2 regions of the Streptomyces pimonensis genome follow, and region 1 is predicted to be linked to the other one. Evidence: riboswitches for the same ligand, from Rfam matches in the RefSeq annotation. Region 1 holds a riboswitch; the other holds the start of a gene.
What was found. A riboswitch is a leader RNA that binds a small molecule or an ion and turns the genes downstream of it on or off. The one in region 1 is predicted to bind thiamine pyrophosphate.
Positions count from the first base shown of each region.

Region 2: another riboswitch for thiamine pyrophosphate. It lies ahead of KYY02_RS23045 (thiamine ABC transporter substrate-binding protein); the one in region 1 lies ahead of thiO (glycine oxidase ThiO).

Region 1 covers NZ_JAHWZY010000005.1:107,253-115,036, forward strand. Annotated here, with positions in the region: gene pknB (Stk1 family PASTA domain-containing Ser/Thr kinase) at 1-30, opposite strand, end outside; gene KYY02_RS07215 (thiazole synthase) at 214-1,008, opposite strand; gene thiS (sulfur carrier protein ThiS) at 1,011-1,211, opposite strand; gene thiO (glycine oxidase ThiO) at 1,208-2,374, opposite strand; TPP riboswitch at 2,372-2,483, opposite strand; gene KYY02_RS07230 (avidin-fold protein) at 2,535-2,927, shown strand; gene KYY02_RS07235 (NAD(P)/FAD-dependent oxidoreductase) at 2,960-4,201, shown strand; gene KYY02_RS07240 (Rv2175c family DNA-binding protein) at 4,275-4,640, shown strand; gene thiE (thiamine phosphate synthase) at 4,785-5,450, shown strand; gene metF (methylenetetrahydrofolate reductase [NAD(P)H]) at 5,558-6,481, shown strand; gene KYY02_RS07255 (SCO2102 family sporulation regulator) at 6,538-7,503, shown strand; gene KYY02_RS07260 (phytoene desaturase family protein) at 7,510-7,784, opposite strand, start outside.
Region 2 covers NZ_JAHWZY010000025.1:44,130-51,913, forward strand. Annotated here, with positions in the region: gene tsf (translation elongation factor Ts) at 75-911, shown strand; gene pyrH (UMP kinase) at 1,102-1,860, shown strand; gene frr (ribosome recycling factor) at 1,982-2,539, shown strand; gene KYY02_RS23035 (phosphatidate cytidylyltransferase) at 2,539-3,663, shown strand; gene rlmN (dual-specificity RNA methyltransferase RlmN) at 3,967-5,073, shown strand; TPP riboswitch at 5,098-5,203, shown strand; gene KYY02_RS23045 (thiamine ABC transporter substrate-binding protein) at 5,284-6,363, shown strand; gene KYY02_RS23050 (ABC transporter permease) at 6,411-7,784, shown strand, end outside.

The sequences.
Region 1 (7,784 bases):
GACCAGAGGGTCCTGAAGGGTCGTGTCCACGCCCCGAGTCTACGAGCCCCCGCCGGCACCCCGTCCCGCTCACCGTCCGTTGCAGCGGAGCTGTGACGTGCGCATCACGTGAGCGCCCACCCGTGCCGCAGGACGGGCGCGGGCGGACGCGGCGGCACCCTGCGAGCGCCGGCGGGCGAACCCGCCCCCCCGCCCGGCTCCGGCGAGCAGCGCCTAGAAGGCAGGCCGCTCAGGATCCAGCACGGCCATGCCCTCGGTGGGGGACGACGCCTCGGCGAACCACCGCCGGGGGATCCGCCCCGCCAGCCGGGCCAGCCGCCCCGCCTCCACCGCACACCGCATCGCGGAAGCCATCAGCACCGGCTCCTGCGCCCGGGTGACCGCCGACGCCAGCATCACCCCCGCACACCCCAGCTCCATCGCCAGCGCCACGTCCGACGCGGTCCCCGCCCCGGCGTCCAGGATCACCGGCACACCGGCCCGCTCCACGATCAACTCGAAGTTGTGCGGATTGCGGATCCCCAGCCCCGACCCGATCGGCGAACCCAGCGGCATGATCGCCGCGCATCCGGCCTCCTCCAGCTTCCGCGCCAGCACCGGATCGTCGTTCGTGTACGGAAGCACCGTGAACCCGTCGTCGACCAGCGTCTCCGCCGCGTCCAGCAGCTCGATCGGGTCCGGAAGCAGCGTCCGCTCGTCGGCGATGACCTCCAGCTTGACCAGGTCCGTGCCGAGCGCCTCCCGCGCGAGGCGTGCGGTGAGCACGGCCTCACCGGCGGTGAAGCACCCCGCCGTGTTCGGCAGCACCCGGATGCCCAGCTTCTCCAGCACCGACAGCACGGACCCGTGCACCGAGGGGTCCACCCGCCGCATCGCGACGGTCGTCAGTTCCGTCCCGGACGCCGCCAGCGCCCGCTCCAGCACATCGAGGCTCGGCGCCCCGCCGGTGCCCATGATCAGGCGGGACGTGAAGGACGTGCCGCCGAGGAGGAACGGATCGTCGGCCATGGTCAGCCTCCCTGGACGGCGGTCAGGACTTCCACGCGGTCACCCTCGCCGAGGGGCGTGGCGGGCCACTGCGCGCGCGGGACGACGGTTTCGTTGAGGGCGGCGGCCACCCCCGAGGGCGCCTCGGTGAGCGACTTCACGACGAGGTCGAGAGCCGTGCCGGGCGCGAACTCCCGGCGCTCCCCGTTGACCGAGATGTTCATGCGGGCTGCTCCGTGCGGACGGCGGCGCCGAAGCGCCGCGGGGTGAAGGGGCGGGCCACCTCCGGCAGGGCGCCGGTGGTCAGGACCTCCGCCATGGCGTCGCCGGTGACCGGCGTCAGCAGGACACCGTTGCGGTAGTGGCCGGTGGCGAGCAGCAGCCCCTCGAGCTCCGTCGGGCCGAGCAGCGGCGCGTTGTCGGGGGAGCCGGGGCGCAGTCCGGCCAGGGTCTCGGTCAGCGGCAGCTCGGTGATGCCGGGGACCAGCTCGTGGGCGTCGCGCAGCAGCTCGTACACGCCGCCCGCGGTCACGGCGGTGTCCCAGCCCATCTCCTCGCTGGTCGCCCCGATCACCAGTTCGCCGTTCCCGCGCGGCACCAGGTAGACGTGGCTGCCGCGCACCACGGCCCGCACGGTCCGGCTCAGGAAGGGGCCGTGCCGCGCGGGCATCGTCAGCCGTACCACCTGCCCCTTCACGGGACGCACGGGAGGCAGCACGTCCGCCGGGACGCCCGCGAGCCGCCCGCTGAGGCTGCCCGCGGCGAGCACCACCTGTCCGGCGCCGAGTCCGGCGCCGTCGGCCGTGACGACGCCCGTCGCGCGGCCTCCCGCGACGACGAGCCGCTCGGCCCGTGCTCGGTGGACGGTCACGCCCACGCGCTCACAGGCGGTGACCAGCGCGGCCGCCAGCCGCCGCGGGTCGATCTGGTGGTCGCCGTCCACCCGCAGGCCGCCGCGCACGCCCGGCGCGAGCATCGGCTCCAGGCGCCGGCAGTCCCGCCCGGACAGCCACTGCGAGTCCAGTCCCGACCGCTGCTGCAGGGCGTGCAGTTCCCGCAGGTGGACACGGTCGTCGGCGTCCAGCGCCACGGCGAGCGTGCCGCACGCGCGGTAGCCGAGGTCGTGGCCGGTCAGCTCGGTCAGCTCGGCCGCGAAGTCGGGATAGCGTCGCGCGGAGGCGAGGTTCAGACCGAGCAGGGTCTCCTCGCCGTAGTGCAGTTCCGTGACGGCGGCCAGCATCCCGGCGGCCACCCGCGCGGCGCCGCCGCCCGGCTCCGGGTCCACCACGACCGTGCCGAGACCGCGCTGCGCGGCCCGCCAGGCCGTCACCAGTCCGATGATCCCGCCCCCGACGACGAGGACGTCCGAGGTGCGCGTGGGCGACATGGGCGTCCAGCCCCTCCCTTCGCCGGCATGACCCGGATCAGGTTCGTACGGTCGGAGGCCGCCAGCCTCCCTCTCAGCCCGGTGCGTCCGGGCTCCCGCGAGTGCTTGTACGTTGGCCACCCTAACCTCCGGCGCATCGCACTCGTAAGGGAGCCCCACCGTGGCCCGCCCGCCCGTCACCCGCCGCCGTCCTCGGCCGAGGGACTCCGCCCCGCCCCGTGGATCGCTCGACGGACTCGTCCTCGCCCCCGTGGCCGACCAGGCCCCCGGCCAGGTCGGCACCCGCACCCGCTTCGTCTACCACGAGCGGGGCGACGAGATCTGGGCCGAGTACGAGGGCGGCGACGTCGTGCGCGGGTACCTGGTGGGCACCCGCGCGGGGGACCGGCTGGACTTCCGGTACGTGCAGCTGAGACAGGACGGCACCACCTCCTCGGGGCACTGCGTCTCGACGGTCGTGGAGCTGTCCGACGGACGGATACGGCTGGAGGAGAACTGGGCGTGGGAGTCGCAGCCGGGCAGCGGGACGAGTGTGGTGGAGCAGCTCGGCTGATCGATGCCGCGCCGGGTGTCTAAGGTGATCGGGTGAGCGAGCAGACACAGGAACCGGGACGGCCGCAGCCGCGGCGGGTGGTGGTGGCGGGCGCGGGCATGGCCGGCGTGCAGACCGCCCTCGCCCTGCGGGAGCAGGGTTTCACCGGCGCCGTGACCCTGATCGGTGCGGAACCCCACCAGCCGTACGACAGGCCGCCGTTGTCCAAGGCGGTGCTGCTGGGCAAGGCCGAGGGCTCCGCCTTCGACGTCGACTTCGAGGACGCCGGCGTCGAACTGCGGCTCGGCTGCGAGGTGCTCGGCCTGCGCCCCGGCGACCACGAGCTGGACACGGAGACCGGGCCCGTCCCGTACGACGTCCTGGTGGTCGCCACCGGTGCGGGACCGGTCCGGCTGCCGGGCGCGGAGGGCGTCCCCGGCGTCCACCTGCTGCGCACGCTGGACGACGCCGCGCGGCTGCGGCCGGTGCTCGCGCGGCAGCACGACATCGTGGTGGTCGGCGCCGGCTGGATCGGCGCGGAGTTCGCCACGGCGGCCCGCGAGGCGGGCTGCGCGGTCACCGTGGTGGAGGCCGAGGAGCGGCCGCTCACCGGGGTGCTGCCCGCCGAGGTGGCCGCTCCGATGGCCGCCTGGTACGCGCAGGCCGGCGTCACGCTGCGCACGCACGCGCGCGTGGCGCGCGTCGAGCCCGGCACCGTGGTCCTGGACGACGGTACGCGGCTGCCCGCGGGCGCCGTGGTCGTCGGCATCGGGGCCCGGCCCGCCACCGCCTGGCTGGCGGGCTCCGGGATCGAGCTCGGGGCGCACGGGGAGGTCGTCGCCGACCGTCATCTGGCGACCTCCCTGCCGGACGTGTACGCGGTCGGCGACTGCGCGTCCTTCCCGTCCGGGCGCTACGGCGAGCGTCTGCTGGTCCACCACTGGGACAACGCCCTCCAGGGGCCGCGCACGGTCGCCGAGAACATCCTCGGCGCCTCCACCGGCCGGACGCCGGCGGTCTACGACCCGGTGCCGTACTTCTGGTCCGAGCAGTTCGGGCGCTTCGTGCAGTACGCGGGGCACCACGCGGACGCCGACCGGACGGTGTGGCGCGGGGACCCCGCCGAGGCGGCGTGGAGCGTCTGCTGGCTGCGGGGGTCCCGCCCGGTCGCGCTGCTCGCGGTGGGGCGGCCCCGGGACCTGGCGCAGGGCCGCAGGCTGATCGAGGCGGGCACGGCGATGGACGCGGAGCTGCTGGCGGACCCGGCGCGGCCCCTGAAGTCGGCGACGGCGTGACGCTCCCGGTCCGGCGCGTCCGCCCGGGCGGGGCTGACTTCCGACTGTCGGTGGCAGATGGCACGCTTGTCCCGTGACCGAGATTGACGCAAAGATCGATGCTCTCGTCCCCGCCTGGCTCACCCTCCCCGACATCGCCGAGATGCTCGGTGTCGAGGTGACGCGCGTCCGGCAGCTGGTCAAGGAGGGCCAGCTCATCGCCGTGCGCCGGGGTGAGAACCGCGCGCTGCACGTGCCCGCCGCCTTCATCGACGGGGACAAGATCGTCAAGGGGCTGACCGGGACCCTGACGCTCCTGCGGGACGACGGCTTCACGGTCGAAGAGATGCTGGAATGGCTCTTCACCTCCGACCCCACCCTGCCGGGCACGCCCGCGCAGGCACTCAGCGAGAACCGCGGCACGGAGGTGAAGCGCCGGGCCCAGGCACTCGCGGTCTGACCCGGACCCGACCATCCACCCATCCGAACACCACAGGCCGGGGCGCAGGCCCCGGCCCGGGGGCGCCCGTGCCGGCGGCATAGGGTCCCCCGTGGCGGACCCGCCGGGTCCGCATGCCGCCGACACCCCCGGGGGGCCCCTCGCATGACCGCCACCGCTCGCGCCCGGCTCGCCGGCGCCCGGCTCTATCTGTGCACCGACGCCCGCACGCGGCAGGGCGATCTCCCGGAGTTCCTGGACGCGGTCCTGGCCGGCGGGGTCGACATCGTGCAGCTGCGGGACAAGGGCATGGAGGCCGGCGAGGAGCTGGAGCACCTGGCGGTCCTCGCCGACGCCTGCGCCCGGCACGGCAAGCTGCTCGCGGTCAACGACCGCGCGGACGTCGCCCACGCCGCCGGCGCCGATGTCCTCCACCTCGGCCAGGGCGACCTCCCCGTCCCCGCCGCCCGCGCCATCCTCGGCGACGACATCCTGATCGGCCGCTCCACCCACACCGAGTCCGAGGCCGCCGCGGCGGCCGTCCAGCCCGGCGTGGACTACTTCTGCACCGGCCCCTGCTGGCCCACCCCCACCAAGCCCGGCCGCCACGCCCCCGGCCTCGGCCTGGTCCGCCGCACGGCCGCCCTCGGCACCGACCGTCCCTGGTTCGCCATCGGCGGCATCGACCTCGGCAACCTCGACGAGGTGCTGGACGCCGGCGCCCGCCGGGTCGTCGTCGTACGGGCCGTCACCGAGGCGGACGACCCGGGCGCGGCGGCGGCCGGGTTCGCGGAGCGGCTGCGGCAGGCGGCGCTCCCGGACGCCGGATGACCCCCGCCCGTCCCAGGTTTGTCCAAGGCGTGGACAGCAAGTCGGCATTTCAGGCGAATATCACCCATCCGGTTGGGAGACCGCCCTCCCCTGGCTAACCTGCCGGTATGGCCCTCGGAACCGCATCCACCAGGACTGACCGCGCGCGTACCGTGCGTGACATGCTCGCCACCGGCAAGACGACGTTCTCGTTCGAGTTCTCGGCACCGAAGACCCCCAAGGGCGAGCGGAACCTGTGGAGCGCGCTGCGCAGGGTCGAGGCGGTCGCGCCGGACTTCGTCTCCGTCACCTACGGCGCGGGCGGCTCCACACGCGCCGGCACGGTCAAGGAGACCCAGCAGATCGTCGCCGACACCACCCTCACCCCGGTCGCCCACCTCACCGCGGTCGACCACTCCGTCGCCGAGCTGCGCAACATCATCGGCCAGTACGCCGACGCCGGGATCCGCAACATGCTCGCCGTGCGCGGCGACCCGCCCGGCGACCCGATGGGCGACTGGGTGCCGCACCCGCGGGGGCTGACCTACGCCGCCGAACTCGTCCGGCTCATCAAGGAGTCGGGCGACTTCTGCGTCGGCGTCGCCGCCTTCCCGGAGATGCACCCGCGTTCGGCCGACTGGGACACCGACGTCGCCCGCTTCGTCGACAAGTGCCGGGCCGGCGCCGACTACGCGATCACCCAGATGTTCTTCCGGCCCGAGTCCTATCTGCGGCTGCGTGACCGAGTCCACGCGGCGGGCTGCGCGACCCCGGTGATCCCCGAGGTCATGCCGGTGACCAGCGTGAAGATGCTGGAGAGGCTGCCGAAGCTCAGTAACGCCGTGTTCCCGGAGGCCCTCAAGGAGCGGATCCTCGCAGCGAAGGACGATCCGTCGGCGGTACGCTCCATCGGTATCGAGTTCGCCACGGAGTTCTGTGCCCGGCTGCTGGCCGAGGGAGTGCCCGGACTGCACTTCATCACGCTCAACAACTCCACGGCGACCCTGGAAATCTACGAGAACCTGGGCCTGCACCACCCACCGCGGGCCTAGACCGGTCGCACTGATATACGACACACTGCGTAGCGACCACTGGGAGAGGGGCGTACATGGGCTGGACGGTCCTCTACATCGCGTTCGGCGTCGTCGCGCTGTGGCTGCTCGGTGAGGTGCTGCTGCAGTACAAGGCGCGCCTGCGCTGGCGACTGCTCGCCTTCACCGGCTTCCTCGGGGTCGTGTTCGGTGTGCTGATCCCGTCCGTGATCGTCATCGGGCTGGGCACCGCCGCTTTCGCGGTCGGCCAGACCTACGTGACGCTGTCCTTCCGCCGCGGCTTCGCGGCCGGCTGGGCGGTCAACGCGCCGATGCTGGCCGCCGCCAAGGGCCGGCGCGGCGGCCGCGGACGCCAGGAGCCGACCCTGGAGGTCTCCGACCTGGAGGCGTCCGGCGCCGGTCACGACGAAGAGGGCGACGACCACCGCGACCGGACCGACCGGACCGACCCGACCGACCGGTACGCGGACGACGACTACGACCGCGACGACGTGTTCACCCCCGCCGCCCGCTCCGGTCAGCCGACGGCGGCCGAGACCACCGCCGTCTACGAGCCGCAGCCCGTGCCCGAGGACACCGGCTCCTACGGCGTCTACGGCGACACCGGGCACGCGGCCCCGCCCCAGGACCAGTACGCGGCGGCCACCCAGGGCGCCGACCCGAACTACGCCCACGACTACTCCGGTTACGGCCAGCAGCAGGGCTACGACACCACGGGCCAGCAGCAGTACGCGGCCTACTCCGACCCGTACATCGGCAACTCGACCTACGGGAACACCTCGTACGACACCGGCTACGCCGAACCGCAGCAGTACCCCCAGCAGGGCTACGGCCAGGACCCGTACGCCCAGCAGGGCTACGGCGGCGAGACCCCGGCCGACGGCCTGTGGGTCCCGCAGCAGCGCAGCACCGACGACGCGTACGGCGGTGAACTCCCGCCCGAGCAACCGCAGTACCCGTACCAGGGCGACGGGCAGACGCACGGCGGCGGCAACGGCTACGACGAGCGGTACCGCTACTGAGCGCACTCACCGCGACCCGCGGAACTCCGGTCCCTCCACGATCAGTCCGGCCACCAGCGCCCCCGACATCCCGGCGTGCGGGAGCCCGCCGCCGGGGTGCGACCAGCCCCCGGCCGTGAACAGCCCCGTCAGACCGGTGGTGTTGGCCGGGTGCAGCAGCCGCCCGCCCGCCGCGGCCAGCGCCGGCGCCGGCACCGCGCCGCCCTCCGCGCCGGTCTCCCCGGCGATGTCGGCCGGGGTGCGCACCTCGTGCCACAGCAACCGGTCGCGCAGGCCGGGCA
Region 2 (7,784 bases), on a different contig from region 1:
CACCTGCCGTCGATCAGGTCCCCTGACCCCGCAGATCTCCGAACCTCCAGACTTCGAGAAAGACTCACAGACTCATGGCGAACTACACCGCCGCCGACGTCAAGAAGCTCCGGGAGCTCACCGGCGCCGGCATGATGGACTGCAAGAAGGCGCTGGACGAGGCCGAGGGCAACGTCGAGAAGGCCGTCGAGGCGCTCCGTATCAAGGGCCAGAAGGGCGTCGCCAAGCGCGAGGGCCGCTCCGCCGAGAACGGCGCCGTGGTCTCGATCATCGCCGACGACAACTCCTCCGGCGTCCTCGTCGAGCTGAAGTGCGAGACGGACTTCGTCGCCAAGGGCGACAAGTTCCAGGCCGTGGCCACCACCATCGCCGAGCACGTCGTCAAGACCTCCCCGGCCGACCTCGAGGCCCTGCTCGCCTCCGAGATCGAGGCCGGCAAGACCGTTCAGGCGTTTGTGGACGAGGCCAACGCCACGCTGGGCGAGAAGATCGTCCTGGACCGCTTTGCCCAGTTCACCGACGGCTACGTGACGGCGTACATGCACCGCACGATGCCCGACCTGCCGCCGCAGATCGGTGTCCTCGTCGAGCTGGACAAGCCGAACGCCGAGGTCGCCAAGGGCGTCGCCCAGCACATCGCCGCCTTCGCGCCGAAGTACCTCTCCAAGGAGGACGTGCCGGCCGAGGTCGTCGAGTCCGAGCGCCGCGTCGCCGAGGAGACCACCCGCGCCGAGGGCAAGCCCGAGGCCGCCCTGCCGAAGATCGTCGAGGGTCGCCTCAACGGCTTCTTCAAGGACGCCACGCTGCTCGGCCAGCCCTACGCGCTGGACAACAAGAAGTCCGTCCAGAAGGTCCTGGACGAGGCCGGTGTCACCCTGAAGCGCTTCACGCGCATCAAGGTCGGCATCTGAGTCCGTACCGCGACGGGCGCGCGACCCCGATAGGGTCGACAGCAGTCGTTCGGACACGCGTCCACGCACGCGCGCGTGCCGGGAGACAGCAGATCTGACGAGGAGGCCATTGCCGCATGGGATGCGAACCACGCCCCACCGGCAATGGCCTCCTTCGTATGTGCAACACGTGAAAGAGGCGGGATCCCCGATGACCACCAAGGCTGAGAAGAGCGACGACGGCAAAGTACGCGGCCGGTTCCTGCTGAAGCTATCCGGAGAGGCCTTCTCCGGTGGCGGGGGCCTGGGCGTCGACCCCGACGTGGTGCACGCCATCGCGCGTGAGATCGCGGCCGTCGTCCGGGACGGCGCGCAGATCGCGATCGTCATCGGCGGCGGCAACTTCTTCCGCGGCGCCGAGCTCCAGGTGCGCGGCATGGACCGTGCCCGCTCCGACTACATGGGCATGCTCGGCACCGTGATGAACTGTCTCGCCCTCCAGGACTTCCTGGAGAAGGAGGGCGTCGACTGCCGCGTGCAGACCGCCATCACCATGGGGCAGGTCGCCGAGCCCTACATCCCGCTGCGTGCCGTGCGGCACCTGGAGAAGGGCCGTGTGGTCATCTTCGGCGCCGGTATGGGCATGCCGTACTTCTCCACCGACACCACCGCCGCCCAGCGCGCCCTGGAGATCGACGCCGAGGCGCTGCTCATGGGCAAGAACGGTGTGGACGGCGTCTACGACTCCGACCCGAAGACCAACCCGGACGCCGTGAAGTTCGACGCGCTCGGCTACGGCGAGGTCATCACCCGGGACCTGAAGGTCGCCGACGCCACGGCCGTCACGCTCTGCCGCGACAACAGCCTTCCGATCGTCGTCTTCGAGCTTCTGAAGGAGGGCAATATCGCCCGCGCCGTCAAGGGTGAGAAGATCGGCACGCTGGTGGGCGACCAAGCCGGCCGCAACTGACCGGGGGGTGGACAATGTCCTGCCGGTCGGAAACCGTGCAGGAAGAAGACGCGACGCAGCCGGCCGCCGCCCCTGATGAGGTACCGCGGCCGGGCCTACTCAAGACACGCAGGAGCAAGTGGTGATCGAAGAGACCCTCCTCGAGGCCGAGGAGAAGATGGAGAAGGCCGTCGTGGTCGCCAAGGAGGACTTCGCCGCGATCCGCACCGGCCGTGCGCACCCGGCGATGTTCAACAAGATCGTGGCCGACTACTACGGCGCGCTGACGCCGATCAACCAGCTGGCCTCGTTCTCCGTGCCCGAGCCGCGCATGGCCGTGGTGACGCCGTTCGACAAGAGCGCGCTGCGCAACATCGAGCAGGCGATCCGTGACTCAGACCTGGGCGTCAACCCGAGCAACGACGGCAACATCATCCGCGTGGTGTTCCCCGAGCTCACCGAGGAGCGCCGCCGCGACTACATCAAGGTCGCCAAGACCAAGGGCGAGGACGCCAAGGTCTCCATCCGCTCCGTGCGCCGCAAGGCCAAGGACGCCATCGACAAGCTGATCAAGGACGGCGAGGTCGGCGAGGACGAGGGCCGCCGTGCGGAGAAGGAGCTCGACGACACCACCACGAAGTACGTCGCCCAGGTGGACGAGCTCCTGAAGCACAAGGAAGCGGAGCTGCTCGAGGTCTGATGAACGACTCTTCCTGGGGGACGCCGCAGACCGGGTACTGGGGGCCGTCCGACCACGGGCAGGGCTGGGGGGCCGCTCCGGCGGGTCCCGCGTACGATGCGCACAACGCGCAGCACACGCGTCCCATGCCCTTCGTGCCCGGCGTACCCGAACACGGCGGAGACCAGGGCGCGGACTGGGGGGCCGCTCGGCCGAGCGGCCCCCCGGTCCGAGACGAGCCGACGCGGGCCCGACCCCTTCCGGGGGAGGTGCCGCAGAATCCGGAGCCCATGCCCGACGTCCCGCAGCCGGCACCCGTACCGCAGAAGAAGAGCGCGGGGCGGGATCTCGGGGCCGCGATAGGCGTCGGTGCCGGACTCGGCGTGGTGATCGTCGCGTCGCTGTTCGTCGTCAAGGCGGTCTTCGTCGGTGTGGTCGCCGTCGCCGTGGTGGTGGGCCTGTGGGAGCTGACGTCGCGGCTGCAGGAGCGCAAGGACGTCAAGGCGCCCCTGGTGCCGCTCGCGCTGGGCGGTGCGGCCATGGTCGTCGCCGGGTACGCCCGGGGGGCCGAGGGCGCGTGGGTCGCCATGGCGCTCACCGCGCTGGCGGTGCTGGTCTGGCGTATGGCGGAGCCGCCCGAGGGTTACCTCAAGGACGTCACGGCGGGCGTCTTCGCGGCGTTCTACGTGCCGTTCCTGGCGACCTTCGTCGCCATGATGCTCACCGCCGACGACGGCCCGTGGCGCGTCCTGACCTTCCTGCTGCTGACGGTCGTCAGCGACACCGGCGCGTACGCCGTCGGCTGGCGCTTCGGCAGGACCAAGCTCGCCCCGCGCATCAGCCCCGGCAAGACCCGTGAGGGCCTGCTGGGCGCGGTGGTCTTCGCGATGGCCGTCGGCGCGCTGTGCATGCAGTTCCTGATCGACGACGGCCTCTGGTGGCAGGGCCTGCTCCTGGGGCTCGCGGTCGCGGCCAGCGCCACGCTGGGCGACCTCGGCGAGTCCATGATCAAACGCGATCTGGGCATCAAGGACATGGGCACGCTGCTCCCCGGCCACGGCGGCATCATGGACCGCCTGGACTCCCTGCTGCCCACGGCACCGGTGGTGTGGTTGCTGCTGGTGCTCTTCGTCGGGTCCGGGTGACCCGTACCCACGTGGCCGGATCGGGCCCCCGTCCTCTCCGGACGGGGGCCCGCCGCCGTCCAGCAGGAAGCGAAGCCGTTCGGTGGCACAGGCGAGGCGGGGGACGACGGCAGGTACCACGGTGACACCTGCCCTGCCGGTGTGCGAGGCGCTCCTCGGCCAGCAGGGCCGCCGCAGGCCGCGTCGTCACTGCGGCCCGTGGCACCGTACGAGGACCTACGCCTCCGGCCTCCTCGTCATGACCGCCGGTCCGTGCCGAGCCCGACCGGGTCACCCGAGTGGATCTGCGACACTGGTAGAGCCATGCCTAAGCCCGGAGAACTCACCTTTGTCGCGCCGCGCGGAGCCAAGAAGCCGCCGCGGCACCTCGCCGATCTCACGCCCGCCGAGCGCAAGGAGGCGGTCGCCGCGGCCGGTGAGAAGCCGTTCCGCGCCAAGCAGCTGTCGCAGCACTACTTCGCGCGGTACGCGCACGAACCGGAGCAGTGGACCGACATCCCCGCCGGTTCCCGCGCCACACTGCAGGACGCGCTGCTTCCGGAGCTGATGACGGTCGTACGGCACCTGTCGACCGACCAGGGAACCACCCGCAAGACGCTGTGGAAGCTGTTCGACGGCACGCTCGTCGAGTCCGTGCTGATGCGCTACCCGGACCGGGTGACCATGTGCATCAGTTCCCAGGCGGGCTGCGGCATGAACTGTCCGTTCTGCGCGACCGGGCAGGCCGGCCTCGACCGGAACCTGTCCACCGCCGAGATCGTGCACCAGATCGTGGACGGGATGCGGGCGCTGAGGGACGGAGAGGTACCCGGTGGTCCGGCGCGGCTGAGCAACATCGTGTTCATGGGCATGGGTGAGCCGCTCGCCAACTACAACCGGGTCGTCGGAGCCATCCGTCGCCTCACCGACCCCGAGCCGGACGGGCTCGGGCTGTCGCAGCGTGGGATCACCGTGTCGACCGTCGGTCTCGTGCCGGCGATCCACCGGTTCTCCGACGAGGGATTCAAGTGCCGGCTCGCCATCTCGCTGCACGCCCCCGACGACGAACTGCGCGACACCCTCGTCCCCGTGAACACGCGGTGGAAGGTGCGTGAGGTGCTGGACGCCGGGTTCGAGTACGCGGCCAGGTCGGGGCGGCGGCTGTCCATCGAGTACGCGCTCATCCGGGACATCAACGACCAGGCCTGGCGGGGCGACCGGCTCGGCCGGATGCTCAAGGGCCGGCCGGTGCACGTCAACCTCATCCCGCTCAACCCCACGCCCGGCTCCAAGTGGACCGCCTCCCGTCCGGAGGACGAGAAGGCGTTCGTGGAGGCGATCGCCGCACACGGTGTGCCGGTGACGATCCGGGACACCCGTGGTCAGGAGATCGACGGGGCGTGTGGTCAGCTCGCCGCGAGCGAGAGGTAATGTGACCCGCGCAAGCACATCTTCATATTCCGACAGGGGAGCGCCACAGCGCTGAGAGTGCGGCACCGGCCGCAGACCCTCCGAACCTGGCCCAGGTCATTCTGGGTAGGGAGATCGGTCATCACTCGAGCTGTTGCGCCCTGCCCGGGACTCCGCAGAGGGGTTCCGGGCAGGGCCGCGTCTCTTCCTGGTCACTCCAGGAGGAACCAAGTGGGTATCACCAAGAAGGCCGCGGCCCTGGCCGTCGGGCTGGGGCTGGTCACGCTGTCCGCGTGCGGGTCGTCCGGCGACGACGCCGAAGGCAGCGGGTCCAGGACCGTGACCCTCGTCAGCCACAATTCGTGGGCGGTGTCGAAGGACGTCGTCGCCGCGTTCGAGAAGCAGTCCGGCCACCGGCTGAAGGTCCTTGAGGACGGCGACGCCGGGCAGGCCGTGAACAAGGCCATTCTGACCAAGGACAACCCCCAGGGCGACGTCTTCTTCGGCGTCGACAACACCCTGCTGTCCCGCGCCCTCGACAACGGGCTGTTCCAGCCGTACGAGGCGAGGGGCGCGGATTCGATCCTGCCCGAGTACCGGGTCGACGAGGACAAGCACCGGGTCACCCCGGTCGACAGCGGCGACGTCTGCGTCAACTACGACAAGGCGTGGTTCGCCGAGCACGACCTGGCCCCGCCGAAGACCTTCGACGACCTGATCAAGCCCGAGTACAAGGACCTCCTCGTCGTCGAGAACGCCTCCACCTCCTCACCCGGCCTCGGCTTCCTGCTCGGGACGGCCGCCGCGTACGGGGACGAGGGCTGGCCGGACTACTGGAAGAAGCTCAAGGCCAACGGCGTGAAGGTGGTCGACGGCTGGGATCAGGCCTACAACGAGGAGTTCTCCGGCTCGGCCGGCGGCAAACAGGCCAAGGCCGACCGGCCGCTGGTGGTGTCGTACGCCTCCTCGCCGCCCGCCGAGGTCGTCTACGCCGACCCGAAGCCGGACACCGCCCCCACGGGAGTCGCCGAGGGCACCTGCTTCCGCCAGGTCGAGTACGCGGGGCTGCTGAGCAACGCGGAGAACCCCGAGGGCGGCAAGGCGCTGCTCGACTTCCTGATCAGCAAGACGTTCCAGGACGACATGCCGCTCAACATGTTCGTCTACCCGGTGCGGGAGGCCGCCCAGGTGCCCGAGGAGTTCGCGAAGTTCGGGCCGCAGGCGAAGGACCCGCAGACCATGGATGCGGAGAAGATCGCCGCCAACCGTGACCAGTGGGTCAAGTCGTGGACCTCGCTCGTACTGAGGTGACGCGCACCGCGGCGGGATGGCGCGGGAGCGCGGCACGGCTCGGTCTGATGGCCGTGCCCGTCGCGTTCTTCGCCGTCTTCTTCGCCTACCCCGTCACCGCGATCCTCGCGCGCGGGCTGAAGACCGGCGGGACCTGGCAGCTCGGGCGGATCGGGGACGTACTGGCGCAGTCCGGCGTCCGTCAGGTCCTGTGGTTCACCACCTGGCAGGCCCTCGTCTCCACCGTCCTGACCCTGCTGGTCGCCCTGCCCGGCGCGTATGTCCTCGCCCGTTTCGACTTCCCCGGCAAACAGGTGCTGCGGGCCGTGGTCACCGTGCCGTTCGTGCTGCCGACGGTCGTCGTCGGCACGGCGTTCATGGCGCTCGTCGGACGCGGCGGGCTGCTCGACGAACTGGGGGGCGTACGGCTGGACACCACGGTGTGGGCGATCCTGCTCGCGCACGTCTTCTTCAACTACGCGGTCGTCGTGCGCACCGTGGGCGGGCTGTGGTCCCAGCTCGACCCGCGGCAGGAGGAGGCCGCGCGGATGCTCGGCGCCTCGCGGTTCGCGGCCTGGCGCACCGTCACCCTGCCCGCGCTCGCGCCCGCCGTGGCCGCCGCCGCGCTGATGGTCTTCCTGTTCACCTTCACCTCCTTCGGCGTGGTCCAGATCCTCGGCGGTCCGACCTTCTCCACCCTCGAAGTGGAGATCTACCGGCAGACCTCCGAGATCTTCGACCTGTCCACGGCCGCCGTCCTGACGATGATCCAGTTCGTCGCCGTGGGTGCGATCCTCGCCCTGCACGCCTGGACCGTACGGCGCCGGGAGACCGCGTTGCGGCTGGTGGACGCCTCGGTGACCGCACGCCGGCCGCGCGGCGCCGGGCAGTGGGCGCTGCTGGGCGCAGTCGTCGGCACCGTCGCCGTGCTGGTCCTGCTGCCTCTCGCGGTCCTGGTGCAGCGCTCCTTCGGGGCCGCCGGCCTGGGCTACTACCGGGCGCTGACCGAGGACGACGGGGGAGTGTTCCTGGTGGCGCCGATCGAGGCGGTCGGCAACTCGCTGGAGTACGCGGTCGCCGCCACCGCCATCGCCGTGCTGGTCGGCTCCCTCGCCGCCGTCGCGCTGACCCGGCGGGACGCGGGACGGCTGGTGCGCGGCTTCGACGCGCTGCTGATGCTGCCGCTCGGGGTGTCCGCCGTGACCGTCGGCTTCGGTTTCCTGATCGCCCTCGACGAGCCGCCGCTGGACCTGCGCGCCTCCTGGATCCTGGTCCCGCTCGCCCAGGCGCTGGTCGGCGTCCCCTTCGTCGTACGGACCATGCTGCCGGTGCTGCGGGCCGTGGACGTACGGCTGCGGGAGGCGGCGGCGGTGCTCGGGGCGTCGCCGTGGCGGGCGTGGCGGGAGGTGGACCTGCCGATGGTGCGGCGGGCGCTGCTGATC